DNA from 2 places in the Bradyrhizobium sp. WSM471 genome. Region 2 is predicted to be linked to the other one. Evidence: riboswitches for the same ligand, from Rfam matches in the RefSeq annotation. Region 2 holds a riboswitch; the other holds the start of a gene.
What was found. Region 2 has a riboswitch for S-adenosylmethionine ahead of BRA471DRAFT_RS34370 (O-succinylhomoserine sulfhydrylase). Riboswitches for the same ligand answer to the same signal wherever they lie in the genome.
Positions count from the first base shown of each region.

Region 1 (5,313 bases), 310 kb from region 2:
GCCTCGACGGACCGACCCTTTGGCATCTCTCGCGAACCGGCGTGGTGACGTTCGAAGAGGCGGGCGCGATCGTCGCGACATTGGCCATGTCTCTTCACAAGACGTCCCCGCCACCGCACGTCACTTCCCTACGCGAGTATATGGAGACCGAGTTGCGGCACGACGATGGGAAGGTTCCCAAGCACATCGCCACGGATGTCCTCGCCCTGATCGATCGCCTGCCGCCCGGCGACGGGGTCTGCCATTGCGACCTTAGTCCCGGCAACGTGATCATGACGGCGGAAGGCCCAAGGCTCGTCGATTGGACTTTCGCGATGCGGGCGCCCGCCGCCGTCGACTTAGCATTCTTGCATGTCATCCTTTCCGAACTCGCCCCGGAAATAGCCGACAATCCGGAGCGTCCGCGCGCGACCAATGCCGCGGCGCAATCGGAATACGCGCAGCTGGCCGGCATGTCGCTCGCGGAGCTGACGGCGGCCGTAAAGCCGTATTTGCCGATCGTCCGCACCTTCGTCGTCCTTGGTGACGTGGTACCTTCCTTGCGGGAGCAGCTGATCCAGCGCATCGAAGCGGCACTGCGCTCGGGAGACTGAACCATCTTGGTCGCACGCGCGAGCCGAAGAGGCCTGTCGAAGTGAGGCATCAGTGTCTCCTTTGGGTCACAAGCGGCAGTAGGCGCCCACCTGGATCGACTCCGGTTAAGCCCTGACAGCGAACAAGACCCGTCTTCAGCGACCATCAGCGGAGGGCCAATAGGCGCCGGTTCGGCGCAGCGCAGTAAACTTCCAGTCTAATTCGAAAGAGCAGACGCCCTCGGCTTCGGGCGGCGAATCCATCAGACGGACCAAGCCTAGACAAACGCGGTAAGTAACGGCTAGTCAGTCGCATGGGTTGGTTTCCAAATTGGCTGCGACCGTCAGATTTCGGGCTGCGGCCCCGGGCCGGCGCTCAGGTCGACTTACAACCGCTGTCGGAGCGCGGCGGCCGATGGCTGAAGGCGAACTTGTATCGCTTCCCGGGCGCGGTGTGGTCGCGGAAGCGAGGCTGTGTGGAGCTGTCAGAGGGTGACGTGATCGCGCTGCATCTTGTTGTCGAGCGGATCACGGAAGCCGGGCTGAAGGTGCGGCTGTCGGGCCGCCTACGCGGCTGGGACGGTGCGTCGCCTGTTTGGACTTTGCTGGTGCGCAACCGTTAGCGGATTGGGCCCTCCTGAAACGCACGACGTGACAGGTTGGGGTCAGAAGGGCCGGTCTGGCAGCGCGCGCGATGTCTAATCTTCATTGCGAAGCCGCATTAAACCGAACATCGTAGGCACGTCAGATACGGTCAATCGCGTCGGTTTGGCGTAAAGTGCGGACATCCACCCGGCTTCACAAACAGACATCGGTGGATCATCCCATTGTCCAGCGGACTCGCGATCATCGTCCGCCCGAGAAGTGATCGTCCATCATCGCAGCTATTTCGGCCGCCGTATGCCGGACGAAGCAGGCCTCATGGTCTCTTGGTGCTTGCATTTTAGTGATCCATTTGGCTGTCGGCTTTGATCGAAGCCAAGGACTCGTCGGCAACGTCGCGATCCAGCACTCGGCTCACTAGGACTGTATGAAGGAAAGCAGGTCGGTATTGATGAGCTCTGCATGCGTCGTTGGCATCCCATGGGGTAGTCCGGGATAGGACTTCAGCGTCCCATGCTGGAGGAGCTTCACTGACCTTGCGCCGGTCGTCGGGAACGGACAAATCTGGTCGTCCTCGCCGTGCATCACGAGCACAGGGACCTCGATTACCTTCAAGTCGTCGAAGAATTCCGTCTCGGATAGCACCCTAATACATTCGTACTGGGCTATCGCGGCCCCCATCATTCCCTGTCGCCACCAGTTATCGCGAATTCCTTGCGAAACGACCGCGCCCGGCCGGTTGAACCCATAAAACGGGATCGTAATGTCCTGATAGAATTGCGAGCGGTGATTTGCCGTCCCATTGCGAATTCCGTCGACGACCTCTTTAGGCACACCGTCGGGATTTCTCTCGGATTTCATGAAGGTTGGTGGAATAGCACTGATCAGGACGGCCTTTGCAACGTTGTGCTGCTTGCCATATTTTGCGACATAGCGGGTAACTTCGCCGCCGCCAGTTGAGTGTCCGATATGGATGGCTCCCTCGAGATTAAGGCTTCTCACAATCGCGGCGACGTCGGCCGCGTAGGTGTCCATGTCGTGCCCCCGGGCCGTTTGGGTCGAGCGGCCATGGCCACGGCGGTCGTGAGCGATCACGCGGTAACCGCGCGCCAGAAAGAACATCATCTGGCTATCCCAGTCATCGGCGCTCAGAGGCCAGCCGTGGTGAAAGAAGAGCGGTCGACCGTTGCCCCAATCCTTGAAGAAAATTTCGGTGCCGTCCTCGGTTTTGATAAGGCCCATGGGTCTAGATCCTGCTGTTGGTCGCCGACGTCTTCACGACCATCAAGCTTAGTAACCAGCCAGCGTCTTCTCAGATCGCACGTTTGTGGCCGTTGAGTCGAACGGTCCGCTCGACGCGTGAAACGCATTCGCGAATGCGGCCTTCCACTTTTGATCGCATCGGTTTGCCGGAAAGAAACGGAGTTCCAATCGCATCGGTCCCGCAGACTGAGCGTAGCTACAACAGGAGACGATGCGCCCTGAGCGGCTCCGGCCTAATGGCGACGGTGATGGCGCGGCGCAGGAGCCATCGCCATCGAGGACCCGAACGCTCCCAACGGACTCATGCCGTCCTGCATCGGTTGGAAGAACCCCGGCATGGCCGCCGCAGCGACGGGACGTTGGCGGCCTCGGCTCGCGACCAAAGTCCCACCGGATCCCATTTGGACAATCGTCGCGGTCACGTTGCGATGGGTGCAGCGACAGCCGAGCGCACTCGCGGCCGCAGGCGATAGATCAAGGAACGCGCCGGTGAATGGACCGCGATCGTTCACCGTGACCCGGATCGACCGACCGCCGCTCTGAACCATCAGGACCGTGCCGAAGGGCAGCGTCCGGTGGGCGGCGGTCATTGCAGCACAGTTGAGCACGCCCCCGGAGGCTGTGCGGCGACCGCACAGACGGTCACTTCCGCCGTAATAGGTCGCGCTTCCGGAGAGACGATGCGCCTCGGCTACGGAAGAGAGCGAGAGAAGGACGATGCCGGCCACGACCATGCGTTTCATGCTGGATCCCTCGGTATGAAAGAGGCGCTGCGACAGTGTCGCCTCACCGCTAAGTCCAATCGGAGGTCCTACGGAGGGCTCGGCGCAGAACAAACCGCCAGCCCATAGGCAGCTTCATCTCTGTTGATCGGCAAAGGTGCCGGAAATGGGGCATGCTGGGGCGGGTTTGACCTCGAGACCGCCCTAAAGCCGTTGACAGCGGGTATCGGTGCGATATGTCTGTGCTGCATCCTGAGAGGACCTGACGGTCCCGCCAACCAGCCTTGACCGGCAACGGTGGTACGACGATGTGGCCCGCAGGGCAACAATAGGTCGCCAGTCCTCCAGATGCGCATGACCTCGGAGGGCCCTATGTTTTCACGACGTGGATTTCTGATCGGAACGGGCGGCTTGCTGACGATGGCGTTCGTCGGTGACGCGCGGGCATTCATACGGCGGAAGGAGGCACCGCTGCTGGCTGTCCCGCCGCGCACTGCACACACGCTCTACTGGGATTGGCCGGATGGTTTGGACGAACCGCAATTGTTTCTCGATGGCGAGCCTGAAGTCATTGCCCCTGAGCCTCCGACCTGGCGCGTGTTTCTGAATAGCCTGGACGCAAAGGACTACACCGCTGGTGAAATCAAAGAGCGGCTCGAACAGATGAGCTTCGACCCAAGCCACCTAGACCAGCAAATGGACGGCGCCTGGTGGGAACTGCACTATGACCGCGTGTCCGGTCCCTCTGCGAAGGCCTATCGCCTCCTTAAAGGGATCGATCTTGGTCCTGACCTCGACCCCAGTGTTGATGGCCCGCACCTCGATTTTGTGGAGGGTGGCGGCAATCAATTCGACTACTCGCTTCATGTGCATCCAAGCGACCTGCTCGCTCTTTCTCTCCTACAGGCGCGTCTGATCGATCTGCGACTGCCAATCAAAGTCGAGAGATGGGATTCTTAGAGCCGCGCCCCGTAAACGGCGTTGAAGGCATTGCTTGTCCATCTGCCGCCGCGCGCCAAGACAGAAGCCGCAACATAGCTAGGCAAATGTTGCTTTGTAGCCGGGCTTGAACCATTTCAATTCAGTTCCGGCGGGCGCGTCCCTATCCCAAACAAACCAGGCATATGCGGTTGTGCCACTGCCCTTGGGATCAACGCCGCTCGGGTAGAACGTAATGCGCTCGCTGAAGACCCACACGCGGGCGGGTGGGGTAAGAGAAAAGATTGTGTTCGCTCTGTTCACGCCTTCTAAGAACGCTAGACGCAGCAGCAGCGCAAATTTCCGGTTTGCAAGCTTGAGGCCGTTGGCCACAAAGCCTTCGGCACAGTTGTAGGGAGGATTGGTCACGATATTGTCGGCACGCTGGGCCGCCTCGAGGAAGTTGACGCCAGTTTCCCCATAGCCGCGATCGTACAGATCAGAGCTCCGAACGGGCTGCCCAGTCTGCTTCAGAACGCGGCACATGGCACCATCGCCGCACGCGCACTCCCAAATATCGCCGCTGAACTTCTCGTTGTCGATCAACGCGAACGTTGCCCAGGGTGGGGTTGGGAAAAAGTCAGGCCCGCTGAGATCGGCGAACCGTTTCATTGCAGGTTTGAACCCGCCGTTGAGATTGTACGTCGTGTCCACCATGTCAGCTCCTTGCTCGCATATAATAGCAGGGCCATTGGCTCAACAGGGTTGGTGAGACAGTTTGACTCACCCCTTCCACTCTCGCCTTTGGGACATATGCGGGGCAACGGCAAACTCAGCATCCATCATCGGTAAGTTCGACGTGCGAAAATTTTGTCGCGGCGGGTTGCGGCCGGCGGCCCCACGACGACCGGGGGGTGCCAGGGGGCGGCTCAGGTCTCGATGTTGAAGCGCCGCGATCAGCCGCCGTGTCCAGGATCATCCCGGCGCCGTCGCACAAGGCCCTTCTAAGGCCTCGGCAGAGTCCTTCGGGGCATATCCCGGGGGCTTGCGCTCCTGCATTCGCGGCACGCCGAACCATGGCGCGCAGCCGCATCACGAACTGCTCTGCAAGCTAGGCTAGTCATCAACACAACGGCGCCCATTGGAGGTGATGAGCGCAGTTGCCTTGCCAGGGTGCGGCACACGATCTGCCTCTAACTTTCAAAAACTCTACTTTGTGAAAGACAAAAATCGGC
Region 1 covers NZ_CM001442.1:27,605-32,917, reverse strand. Annotated here, with positions in the region: gene BRA471DRAFT_RS00150 (aminoglycoside phosphotransferase family protein) at 1-593, shown strand, start outside; gene BRA471DRAFT_RS39235 (hypothetical protein) at 1,049-1,195, shown strand; gene BRA471DRAFT_RS00140 (alpha/beta fold hydrolase) at 1,593-2,417, opposite strand; gene BRA471DRAFT_RS40090 (septal ring lytic transglycosylase RlpA family protein) at 2,672-3,181, opposite strand; SAM-I-IV-variant riboswitch at 3,403-3,500, shown strand; gene BRA471DRAFT_RS00130 (hypothetical protein) at 3,533-4,120, shown strand; gene BRA471DRAFT_RS00125 (hypothetical protein) at 4,199-4,795, opposite strand.
Region 1: linked by a shared signal. The riboswitch ahead of BRA471DRAFT_RS00130 (hypothetical protein) and the one ahead of BRA471DRAFT_RS34370 (O-succinylhomoserine sulfhydrylase) in region 2 are both predicted to bind S-adenosylmethionine.

Region 2 (5,313 bases):
GCTTCGAGGTGATGCGCGACTGGCACGAAAAGCAATCGCTTCCGGTCGAGAGTTTCGTGATCGCCGACGGCCTGCACATGAACGATTGGGGCTACGCCTGCTTCGCCCAGCTCCTCGGCGACGACATCATCCGCTCCGTCGGCCAGATCAAGCTCGGCGTCAACGTGCCCGCGGACGTGCGGACCTACCGGCCGATGTGACTTGTCGTCCCGGCGAAGGCCGGGACCCATACCGCGTGATCCATCAATGGTGCGCGGTGTTCGTACCGCTCCCCCCCCTTAACTCTGGGTCTTCGCCAAACTGCTTCCTGTGGTTATGGGTCCCGGCCTTCGCCGGGACGACAATAATTCACGCCTTCTCCAGCGCCGCGGTCAGATCCTCGATCAGATCGTCCGCGTGCTCGAGCCCCGCCGAGAAGCGGATAAAGCCTTCGCTGATGCCGAGCGCGGCGCGGTCTTCCGGCTTGAGGCGCTGATGCGTCGTCGTTGCCGGATGCGTGACGAGGCTCTTGGCGTCGCCGAGATTGTTCGAGATCTTGGCAAGCTTGAGCTCGTTGAGCACGCGGAACGCCGCCTGCTTGCCGCCCTTGACCTCGAGGCCGACCAGCGTCGAGCCACCGCGCATCTGTTTCTTCACCAATGCAGCTTGCGGATGATCGGCGCGGCCGGGAAACACCAGCCGTGAGATCTTCGGATGGCTCGCCAGCACGTCCGCGATGCGCGCCGCCGTCTCGGTCTGCGCGCGCACGCGCACGGCGAGCGTCTCCAGGCCCTTGAGCAGGACCCAGGCGTTGAACGGCGAGATCGACGGGCCGGTCTGGCGCATGAAATTGTGGATGTGCTCGGCGATGAACGCTTCCGAGGACAGGATGATGCCGCCGAGACAGCGGCCCTGGCCGTCGATGTGCTTGGTCGCGGAATAGACCACGACGTCGGCGCCGAGCGCGAGCGGGCTCTGCCAGATCGGAGTGGCGAACACGTTGTCGACGACGAGCCGCGCGCCGCCGCTGTGCGCGATCTCGGCAATGCCGGGAATGTCGAGCACGTCGAGCGTCGGATTGGTCGGGCTCTCCAGGAAAAACGTCTTGGTGTTCGGCTTCATGGCGCGCTGCCATTGGTCGAGATCGAGGCCGTCGACCAGCGTGGTCTCGATGCCGTAGCGCGGCAGCAAATCCTGCACGACGTAGAGACACGAGCCGAACAGCGCGCGCGAAGCCACGACGTGATCGCCGGCCTTGAGCGGCGCCAGGATCGCGGTCGTCACCGCGGCCATGCCGGTCGCCGCCGAACGGGCCGCTTCGGCGCCTTCGAGCTCGATCATGCGCCGCTCGAACATCGAGATGGTCGGATTGGAGTAGCGTGAATAGATGAAGCCGGGGTCCTCGCCCTTGAACCGCGCCTCGCACTCCTCGGCGCTGTTGTAGACGTAGCCCTGGGTCAGGAACAGCGACTCCGAGGTCTCGCCATATTGCGAGCGCAAAGTGCCGGAATGGACCAGGCGGGTTTCGGGACGGTAGTGGGCGGTTGGCGCCGGGGACTTCGACATAGGACCTCCTGAAGTGACCACCGAAAATGGTCACAAAAAAACCGGCCTGGAACATCTCCACGGGCCGGGATCACAGAGGTCCCCGGCCTGTTTAGCGACTTATTTAACGTGGCTGCAAGCCGGCCGGCTCAAATCACCACGGGATAAGTCATGCTCATATTCCGCAATGCCCTTTCCGTCAAGACGTCCATCGGATAGCCGTAAAACGCTCATATTTCCCGCATGTCGGGATGTGTTTGATCCCTGCTGAGGACCCCCGGTTGACGTTCACGGTTGCCGCCGACGCCAATGGTATCCTGCCCGACCGCATGATCGCGGCGATGGCGGAGGGCGGTCTCATCCTGCCCGCTTACGACTTCGTCGAAAGCCAGATCCAGCCGGCGAGCCTCGATTTGCGTCTCGGCGACATCGCCTATCGCGTGCGCGCCAGCTTCCTGCCCGGTCCCGGCGCCACCGTGGCCGAGCGCATCGACGAGTTGAAGCTGCACGAGTTCAGCCTCGCCGACGGCGCGGTGCTGGAGACCAACTGCGTCTACATCGTGCCGTTGCTCGAAAGCCTCGCGCTGCCGCCGGAGATCGTCGCGGCCGCCAACCCGAAGAGCTCGACCGGCCGGCTTGACGTCTTCACCCGCGTGATCGCCGACGGCACCCGCCGCTTCGACATGATCGGTGCCGGCTATCACGGCCCGCTCTATGCCGAGATCAGCCCGAAGACGTTCCCGGTGCTGGTCAGCGAGGGCTCGCGCTTGAGCCAGGTGCGCTTCCGCACCGGCGATGCCATCCTCAACATCGACGACCTCGAGGCGCTGCATGCGACCGAGCGTCTCGTCGATATCGACGATGCCGATCTCACCGGCGGCGTCGCCGTCTCTGTTGATCTTTCCGGCGAGAAGAGCGGGGGCTTCGTCGGCTACCGCGCCAAGCGCCACACCGGCGTCATCGACGTCGATCGCCGCGCAGGCTATTCCGTCGAGGAGTTCTGGGAGCCGATCTCGGCCCGCCCCGACGGCAGCCTGATCCTCGATCCAGGCGAGTTCTATATCCTCGCGTCGAAAGAGGCGGTGCAGGTGCCGCCCGATTACGCCGCGGAGATGGTGCCGTTCGATCCGCTGGTCGGCGAGTTCCGCGTGCATTATGCCGGATTCTTCGATCCCGGCTTCGGCTATGCCGGCGCCGGCGGGCTGGGCTCGCGCGCCGTGCTCGAAGTGCGCTCGCGCGAGGTGCCGTTCATCCTCGAGCACGGCCAGATCGTCGGCCGCCTCGTCTATGAAAAGATGCTGGCGCGCCCCGACGCCATGTACGGTCAGCGCATCGGCTCGAACTATCAGGCGCAGGGGCTGAAGCTGAGCAAGCATTTCCGGGTGTAGCGATCACCCCTCGCCCGGATGGAGCGCAAGCGTCCTCCGGGAAAGTCTCACTTGTGGCACGATCCCGGATTATGCTGCGCTCCATCCGGGCTACAAGGTGCTGACATGATCAATTCATCCGAACTCGACGCAAAAATCCTCGATGACGTCGCAGACGCGCTGATCTATTCGGATCGCTCCGGCACCATCATGCGCTGGAATCGCGCATCGTCCGCACTGTTCGGCTTCTCCGCGGACGAAGCGCTGGGCCAGAATCTCGACCTGATCATTCCCGAACATCTGCGCGCCGCGCACTGGAAGGGTTTCGAGGCCGCGCTTGCCAGCGGCGCGATGAAGCTTGCGGGCAAGCCGACACTGACCCGCGCGCTGCACAAGGACGGACGCAAGCTCTACATCGAGATGACCTTTGCGCTGGTGCGGGACGCCGCTGGGGTGGTGCAGGGATCGGTGGCGATGGCGCGCGACGTCACCGAGCGCGTCGAGCGCGAGCGTGCCGCCAAGGCTGCGCAAATTTAGGGCTGCGCAAACTTCGTGATGCGGAATTGGCGCGCCGGCGTGCAGGGCGCCCCGCGTGCGGCTCGGCTTGTCCGTCGCCGGATGCAGTGACACACTCGATCAAAACAACGATCGGGAGCGAACATGACCGCCGCATCAGACGTCGCGCAGGAAGCTCAGTGGAAGCGCTGGCGCGCCGTTGCCGATCTCTATCACGCCTATTTCACCGGCCTGATCCTCACCGTGGTCACGCGTCGCGGCACGGCGGATGCTGCGGAGTTCGTCTTTCGCGTGTTCCGCCGCCAGCAGCAGGAGCGCTTTCTGCCGGGGCTGAAGAAGCTCGGGCTGAGCCATCTGCCGCCGGCAGTCGCCGCCGCGCAATATCACTACCTCTCGAACTGGATCGGCGGCGTGCACGTCGAATACATGTATGAGAGCGACCGCAAAGCCTGGATCCGCTATCCGCCGCCGCGCTGGATCTGGAAAGGCACTGCCATCTGCGGCGTGCCGGGCGAAGTCTCGCGCGCGATGCTGCGCGGCTGGCACGCCAACAACGGTGTGGCGCTCGGCGATACCAGATTGGGGTTCGTCTGCACCAAGCAGAGCGTCGACGGCCAGGACGGGCTCGAAGGCTACTATCACCAATATGACCAACCGCTCGAGCTCGACCAGCGCCTCGTGTTCGCGCGGCATCTCGAAGCGCCGCTGTTCGATGCCGCCGCGGCTCCGGCCTTGCCGGTGTCAAGCTGGCCGAGACCGCGACTGGAAAAGGCCTATCGCAACTACGCGATGGAATATGTGCGCACCGCCGCGCCCGTGATGGTGCAGCTGTTCGGTCCGGAGGATGCGGGCTATCTCCTGCACCTCACGGGCAAGCTGATCGGGATGCAATATTTCGATGAGGTCGCCGCGGCGCTATCGATGGGCCGCGGCGGTGCGGGCGAGTTCGCGACGTTCCTCGACGCGCTGTTTGTCGCGCAGGACGATGTGGCCGAGACGACGCAATCCGAAGGCACGTTCGAAATCCGTCAGCAGAGCTGGAAGTTGATGGACGGCGTCGCCGATAACCACCCTGCTTGCGCCAAAGTACTGGCGGGGTTGTTCGAAGGGCTTGCGGCCGGATGCGGGCGGCACATCGGCGTGCACCTGTCCCCGACACCGCCCGGCCGTTCGCCATTGGTCTGGACGATTGGGTAATGCCGCGCGGGCGTCTCGAAGGATGGCCCACGGAGACTGAGAGTCGCAATTCCACGGGCTGAAATGCGCTGCCGCAGGGCACGCCTGCACCTGGCGCAGGAGGAATCGCTGCGTGTCGTGCTAACAAGCCTCTCGTTGCGCCCTGCGCGCGAACCAATTCATTGGCACACCTACGCATTGCCGCGCCGCAAATGGCGCTTTCTCCCGGAGAGGACATGTCAGACATCGCCGAGATTCCGGTCGATGAACAGGAGCGCCCGCTGCCGCCGCCTCCGCGCCCCGTGAGGAGCGCGCTGATGGACGGGCCGATCCTGCGCACGCTGCTCGGGTTGGCTTGGCCCAACGTGGTCGCGCTCTCCGCCGGCACTTGCACGGTGATTGCGGAGACCTCCTATATCGGGCGGCTCGGCGTGGAAGCGCTGGCCGCGATGGCGCTGGTGTTTCCGACAGTGATCCTGACCATGACCATGTCGGGCGGTGCGATGGGCGGCGCGGTGGCCTCCGCCATCGCGCGCGCGCTCGGCGCCGGCGATCGCGAGCGTGCCGGGACGCTCGCCGCGCACGCGCTGCTGATCGGCATCGGCTTCGGCGTCGTCTTCATGCTGGGCATGCTGATCTTCGGGCCGCGCGTTCTGGAAATGCTCGGCGGCCGCGGCGATGTGCTGACGCATGCTATCGCCTACACCCAGGTGTTTTTCGGCGGCGCGGT
Region 2 covers NZ_CM001442.1:7,502,660-7,507,972, reverse strand. Annotated here, with positions in the region: gene BRA471DRAFT_RS34375 (SGNH/GDSL hydrolase family protein) at 1-200, shown strand, start outside; gene BRA471DRAFT_RS34370 (O-succinylhomoserine sulfhydrylase) at 349-1,545, opposite strand; SAM riboswitch at 1,616-1,695, opposite strand; gene BRA471DRAFT_RS34365 (2'-deoxycytidine 5'-triphosphate deaminase) at 1,776-2,912, shown strand; gene BRA471DRAFT_RS34360 (PAS domain S-box protein) at 3,018-3,428, shown strand; gene BRA471DRAFT_RS34355 (hypothetical protein) at 3,552-4,604, shown strand; gene BRA471DRAFT_RS34350 (MATE family efflux transporter) at 4,820-5,313, shown strand, end outside.